2 regions of the Streptomyces sp. NPDC001493 genome follow, and region 1 is predicted to be linked to the other one. Evidence: riboswitches for the same ligand, from Rfam matches in the RefSeq annotation. Region 1 holds a riboswitch; the other holds the start of a gene.
What was found. Region 1 has a riboswitch for glycine ahead of gcvP (aminomethyl-transferring glycine dehydrogenase). Riboswitches for the same ligand answer to the same signal wherever they lie in the genome.

Region 1 (3,399 bases):
CGGGATGACCACCGTCCACGACCTGGCCGAGGCGGGCGAGGACGAGCTCGTACGGCTGGTGGGCAGGGCCCACGGGGTCTCGCTGTACCGGATGGCGCTCGGCCTGGACGACCGGCCCGTGGTCGCAGAACGCGACGCCAAGTCCGTCTCGGTCGAGGACACCTTCGAGGTGGACCTCCACGACCGCACCCGGGTGCGGACGGAGGTCGAGCGGCTGGCCGGCCGGTGCGTCGAGCGGCTGCGGAAGGCCGGGCGCTCCGGGCGCACCGTCGTACTCAAAGTGCGCCGGTACGACTTCTCCACCCTGACCCGCTCCGAGACCCTGCGCGGCCCCACGGACGACCCCTCGGTGGTGCGTGAGGCCGCCGCCCGCCTCCTGGAGGGGGTGGACACCACCGGAGGGGTGCGGCTGCTGGGCGTGGGCGTCACGGGCCTGGCGGACTACACGCAGGAGGACCTCTTCGCGCAGGCGGCGCAGGCGGAGCGTGCCGAGCAGGCTGCGGAGGCCGAGCGGGCGGCCGGTGAACCGGCGGCGCCGGCCCAGGGGGCGGCCGCGGGGGCGGAAGCGCCCGTCGAGGCGTCCGGCCCGCCGCCCGGGCTCCCCGGTGTACCGCCCGGCCCGCAGGGGCACCCGGCGGCCGGCGCGCCCGGGGACGAGGCCGCCGAGCTCGCCGCGCGACGCTGGTCCCCGGGCCACGACGTACGGCACGGGACGTACGGACACGGCTGGGTACAGGGCAGCGGCGTCGGCCGGGTCACCGTGCGGTTCGAGCGGCCGGGCGACCCGCCCGGCCGGGTGCGCACGTTCCGGGTGGACGACCCGGACCTCGTCCCGGCCGATCCGCTGCCGCTGGTGGCGGAGCCGGTGGACTACTCGTCCTGGCCGGCCAGCCTGCCGAAGTCCCGGTCCGGGCCCGGATCGGTCGCGGAGGAGGAGTCGAGCCCGTAATGCCGGTACAGCTGAAGCTCCTGCTCGGGCGAGAGATGCCGCCCGACACCGAAGTCCGGCGCGTCCCGGATCAGCGCGCGGTCGAACGGGACACGCAGGGTGTCCTCGACGAATTCGCTCGGCTCCAGCGGGACGAAAGCGTCCCTGCTGAACAGGCCGGTTCGGACGGCGGCCCACTCGGGGACGCCGGTTGCGTCGTCGAGGTAGACCTCGTCCACCGTGCCGATCTTGACGCCTGCGCGGTCGAATGCCTTGCGGCCGATCAGGCTGCGCGGATCGATGTCGGTCTGCACGGTGCCTCCCGCTGGTCGCGACGACTGGAGCCGGGCCGTGTCCTCGAGGTGCCGTCTGCCTCCGGCCGAACGACGCCACTTCGAAGACACAGCCGAGCAACTACTCCACAGCCACTACAGAAGTGCAGATTCCGGATATCGGCCACTCGAAGAAACGGCGAAGATCCCCGCTGGTAGGCTGGCACATGGCTGCTGACCCCGTGCGGGAGAGCCTCCGGTGTTGATTCCGGAGGCGCCGAAGGAGCAAATCCTCCCCGGAATCTCTCAGGCCCCCGTACCGCATGGACGAGGTCACTCTGGAAAGCAGGGCGGTCCCACCCGGCACGTGCCCGGTGCGGCCACCCTCACCGACGGTGAAAGCCGGTACGCCCCAGGGCGCGCCGGTGAAGCTCTCAGGTCGAGATGACAGAGGGGGAGGCCGTACGGGCAGCCGCGCCGCGGTGCCCCTCGCAGGTCGTGTCAGACCATGGAGGCCTCCATCATGACCCCCCGCCGCACCCCGCTCTCCCAGCTGGAGCAGGGCATCCCCTTCGAACAGCGCCACATCGGGCCGGACGACGAGGCCCGGGCGAAGATGCTCGCGCAGGTCGGATACGGCTCGCTCGACGAGCTCACCGCCGCCGCGGTGCCCGACGTGATCAAGAGCACCGAGGCGCTGAACCTCCCGTCGGCGCGCACCGAGGCCGAGGTACTGGCGGAGCTGCGTACGCTCGCCGACCGCAACCAGGTGGTCGCCCCGATGATCGGGCTCGGCTACTACGGCACCTTCACGCCCCCGGTCATCCTCCGCAACGTGCTGGAGAACCCCGCCTGGTACACGGCGTACACGCCGTACCAGCCGGAGATCTCGCAGGGCCGTCTGGAAGCCCTGCTCAACTTCCAGACCATGGTCGCCGAGCTCACCGGCCTGCCCACCTCCGGCGCCTCGCTGCTCGACGAGGGCACCGCGGCCGCCGAGGCCATGGCGCTCGCGCGGCGCGTCGGCAAGGTCAAGGGCGGGGTCTTCCTCGTCGACGCCGACACCCTGCCGCAGACGATCGCGGTCATCGAGACCCGCGCCGAGCCGACCGGCGTCGAGGTCGTCGTCGCCGACCTCGGCGACGGCATCCCGGCGGACGTCGCCGAGCGTGGCGTCTTCGGCGTGCTGCTCCAGTACCCGGGCGCCTCCGGGGCCGTACGGAACATCGCCCCCGTGATCGAGCGTGCCCACGAGCTCGGCGCGATCGTCACCGTCGCCGCCGACCTGCTGGCCCTCACCCTGCTCACCTCCCCCGGCGACCTCGGCGCCGACATCGCGGTCGGCACCACCCAGCGCTTCGGTGTGCCGATGGGCTTCGGCGGACCGCACGCCGGCTTCATGGCCGTCCGCGAGAAGTTCGCCCGCTCGCTCCCCGGCCGCCTGGTCGGTGTCTCGGTGGACGCGGACGGCGACAAGGCGTACCGCCTGGCCCTCCAGACCCGCGAGCAGCACATCCGCCGCGAGAAGGCCACCAGCAACATCTGCACCGCGCAGGTCCTGCTCGCCGTGATGGCCGGCATGTACGCCGTCTACCACGGCCCCGACGGGCTGCGGACGATCGCCCGGCGCACCCACCGCTACGCCGCGATCCTCGCCGACGGTCTGCGGGCCACCGGCGCCGATGTCCTGCACGACTCCTTCTTCGACACGCTGACCGTGCGGGTGCCCGGCAAGGCCGCCGAGGTCGTCGCCGACGCCCGCGGCCGCGGGGTCAACCTGCGGCTGGTCGACGCCGACCTTGTCTCCGTGGCCTGCGACGAGACGACCACCCGCGCCCACCTCGAATCCGTCTGGGCCGCCTTCGGCGCGCAGGGCGACGTCGAGGCGCTCGACGCCACCGCCGCCGACGCGCTCCCCGAGCAGCTGGTGCGCACCGACGACTTCCTCACCCACCCGGTCTTCCACCAGCACCGCTCGGAGACGGCGATGCTGCGCTACCTGCGGCGGCTCGCCGACCGCGACTACGCGCTCGACCGCGGCATGATCCCGCTCGGCTCCTGCACCATGAAGCTGAACGCGACCACCGAGATGGAGCCGATCACCTGGCCCGAGTTCGGCGCGCTGCACCCCTTCGCCCCCGCCGAGCAGGCGGAGGGCTTCCTCACCCTCATCCGTGAGCTGGAGGAGCGCCTCGCCGA
Region 2 (3,399 bases), on a different contig from region 1:
CCGCACCTTCTCCACCATCCAGTCGCCGACCGGGTCCTGGGCCACGTCGAGGAGGACGAGGTTGACGGGCCACGGCACTTGCACGCGGCCGAGCGCCCGGCCCAGCGCGTCCAGGGGGACGCTCCGCGTGGTCTCGTCCCACATCGTCGCCTGGAATCCGCAGACGCCGATGAAGAGGACGGGGTCGCCGCCCTCGATGCTGGCCAGGGCGCGCCGGGCGGTGGCGACCAGGCCGGTCTGCCGGAACTCCGCGGAGACGGCGGCGAGGAAGTCGACCGGCTCCTCCTTCCAGTCCGGCTCCCACAGCCGCACCCGGCCGCCGCCGGCCGGTCCGTCCAGCGGGGTGTTCCCGGTGCGGCAGAGCTCGGCGACGGCGGCGGGGAGCAGCGGGAGCCCGACCGCGCCGCCCGGGTTCACGGCGATGCCGAGCTGCGGGGGCAGTCCGCGCGCGAACTCGCGGGCCGGCGCGACGGCGAAGGAGAGATGGGTGCCGACACAGCTGAGGAACTGCGCCTCGGAGCTGAAGACGGGCACGAAGGCGGCGCCGTCGAGCTCGATCGTCGGCAGGTCGAGGTCGGCGCTGGCGGGGCTGCCGCCGTTGGGCAGCGGGATCCAGACCTGGCTGCGGCCGAGCACCTCGACGAGCCGGCCGGCCGCCTCGGGGACGCCCAGCGAGGCGCTGAGTACTTCTTCGAGCTCGTTCGCCGGCCACCCCTGGAGCTGCTGGGGCGGCATCTGTGCCGGGATGTCCACTGCCTCTGTGTCCTCTACTCGACCGTGTCCTGCGGCAGAAACAGTAACCGCCGACGGGCGTCGCCGTCCCGGCGCCGGCACCGACGTCAAAACCGGCACCGACGGGGCCCCGCCGCCGGGAGGCCATGGGAAGGCGATGGCCCGCAGTGCTCCCGCCGCCGGGCGGTCCAGCAGTACGGCGGAGGCGCAGCCCGGGGGCAGCAGGCCGAGCTCCGTGTCGCGCAGCAGCCGGCCGACCGCGCGCCGGTGCCGGGCGAAGGCGTACCCGGAGACGCCGCGTCCGCGTTCGCGCTGGCCCGCCCGGGCCGCCTCGGGGGTCACGTCGAGCAGAACCAGGTGGAGGGCGCGGCCCCGGCGCACTGCGTGTCGGGCCAGCCAGCGGCGGACCCAGGTCTGGGTCCCGCAGTCGTGGACGACGACCGCCTCGCCGGAGCGGAGCGCTCGGAGCAGCCCGTAGTAGTGGGCGGCGCGGACCAGCGGGCGGTAGAGGGCGTACGGGAGTAAGCGGGGCAGGGCCGCCGCGAAGCGGTCCCGGGTGTCCTGGGAGTCGATGGCGCGGGTGGTGACCGCGCGCCGGATCAGGGTGGACTTGCCGCTGCCGGGCAGCCCGGAGACGACGACGACGTCCCCGGGGGCGAATTCCAGCCGCCGTGGTCCGTCCCCCGCCCCGCCGCGCAGGTCGCGCACGGCCGGCGGCCCCTTCTTCGCGGCGGGTGGTGCCTGCGGCACCGCGACCCCCCACCGCACCACCCCCGCGTACGGTCGCAACGACATCGGCACTCCCCCTGTCGAGTCACCCCACACCTGCCCACAAAGTGTAAAGAAAAGGTAATGCGCGGCAAGGGCCCCGGACGGGAGGCCGGGCTGCGGCAGGGGGCGGGGGTACCGGGCGCCGAGGCGGTCCGCCCTGCGTGCGATGATGTGCGCGCAACTGCATACCGGCCGTTTGAATCCACGCGGGAGAGTCCCGGCCACCGTGTGTGCCGGGCGCCGAAGGAGCAAGTTCCTCCCTTGAATCTCTCAGGCCCCGTACCGCGTGGATGAGGCAGATCTGAAAAGCGAGCCGTTCACCGGCTCCACCCAAGGTGCAAGCCGACCCGTCAGGGGCCTCTCGGCGAACCTCTCAGGTTCCGATGACAGATGGGGAGGGACCGTCCTCGTCGTCATGCCCTGCGCCCTGGGAGCCACACCTCATGAGCACCGCCCCCCGTACGACCGCCCTCGATGCGCTGCATCGCTCGCTGGGCGCGACCATGACCGACTTCGCGGGCTGGGACATGCCGCTGCGGTACGCCAGCGAGCGTGACGAGCACAACGCGGTACGCACCCGCGCCGGGCTCTTCGACCTCTCCCACATGGGCGAGATCGCCGTCACCGGCCCCGAGGCCGTCCGCTTCCTGAACCACGCGCTCGTCGGCAACATCGGCACGGTCGGCGTCGGCCGGGCCCGCTACACGATGATCGTCCGCGAGGACGGCGGCATCCTGGACGACCTGATCGTCTACCGCCTGGCCGAGACCGAGTACCTCGTGGTCGCCAACGCGGGCAACGCCCAGCTCGTCCTCGACACCCTGACCGAGCGGGTCGCCGGCTTCGACGCCGAGGTCCGCGACGACCGCGACGCGTACGCGCTGATCGCCGTCCAGGGCCCCGAGTCCCCCGCGATCCTGAAGGCCGTCACCGACGCCGACCTGGACGGGCTGAAGTACTACGCGGGCCTGCCCGGCACGGTCGCCGGGGTGCCCGCGCTCATCGCCCGTACCGGCTACACCGGCGAGGACGGCTTTGAGCTCTTCGTCGCCCCCGAGCACGCCGAGGCCCTCTGGCAGGCGCTCACCGAGGCCGGCGCCCCGCACGGCCTGATCCCCTGCGGGCTCTCCTGCCGCGACACGCTGCGCCTGGAGGCGGGCATGCCGCTGTACGGGCACGAGCTGACCACCGCGCTGACCCCGTTCGACGCGGGCCTCGGCCGGGTCGTGAAGTTCGAGAAGGAGGGCGACTTCGTGGGCCGCGAGGCGCTCACCGCCGCCGCCGAGCGCGCCGAGACCGCCCCGCCCCGCAAGCTCGTCGGCCTGGTCGCCGAGGGCCGCCGGGTGCCGCGCGCCGGTTTTCAGGTGGTCGCGGACGGCAAGGTGATCGGCGAGGTCACCTCCGGCGCCCCCTCCCCGACGCTGGGCAAGCCGATCGCCATGGCGTACGTGGACGCGGCGTTCGCCGCGCCCGGCACCGAGGGCGTCGGCGTCGACATCCGGGGCACCCACGAGCCGTACGAGGTCGTGGCCCTGCCCTTCTACAAGCGTCAGAAGTAGGCGTCGGGGCCCGTCGCGCCCCGCCCACGCCCCGCCCACCGGGCCGAACGTGACGCAGTCGCGTCTCATCCCGTAAGACCATCGTTCATCAGCACTCACCCGCGTACAGGAGAATTCAGGTCATGAGCAACCCCCAGCAGCTGCGGTACAGCAAGGAGCACGAGTGGCTGTCGGCCGTCGAGGACGGCGTGGCGACCGTCGGCATCACCGAGTACGCGGCCAACGCGCTCGGTGACGTCGTGTACGCCCAGCTTCCGGAGGTCGGCGACACGGTGACCGCGGGCGAGACCTGCGGCGAGCTGGAGTCGACCAAGTCCGTCAGCGACCTGTACTCGCC

Region 2: linked by a shared signal. The riboswitch ahead of gcvT (glycine cleavage system aminomethyltransferase GcvT) and the one ahead of gcvP (aminomethyl-transferring glycine dehydrogenase) in region 1 are both predicted to bind glycine.

Annotation. Positions count from the first base shown of each region.
Region 1 covers NZ_JBSFHV010000018.1:180,437-183,835, reverse strand. The annotation lists gene ACWCWD_RS24950 (DNA polymerase IV) at 1-949, shown strand, start outside; gene ACWCWD_RS24945 (PRC-barrel domain-containing protein) at 871-1,242, opposite strand; glycine riboswitch at 1,436-1,532, shown strand; gene gcvP (aminomethyl-transferring glycine dehydrogenase) at 1,724-3,399, shown strand, end outside.
Region 2 covers NZ_JBSFHV010000008.1:7,172-10,570, reverse strand. The annotation lists gene ACWCWD_RS13785 (enhanced serine sensitivity protein SseB) at 1-753, opposite strand, end outside; partial or broken gene ACWCWD_RS13780 (AAA family ATPase) at 1,039-1,527, opposite strand; glycine riboswitch at 1,701-1,798, shown strand; gene gcvT (glycine cleavage system aminomethyltransferase GcvT) at 1,947-3,062, shown strand; gene gcvH (glycine cleavage system protein GcvH) at 3,185-3,399, shown strand, end outside.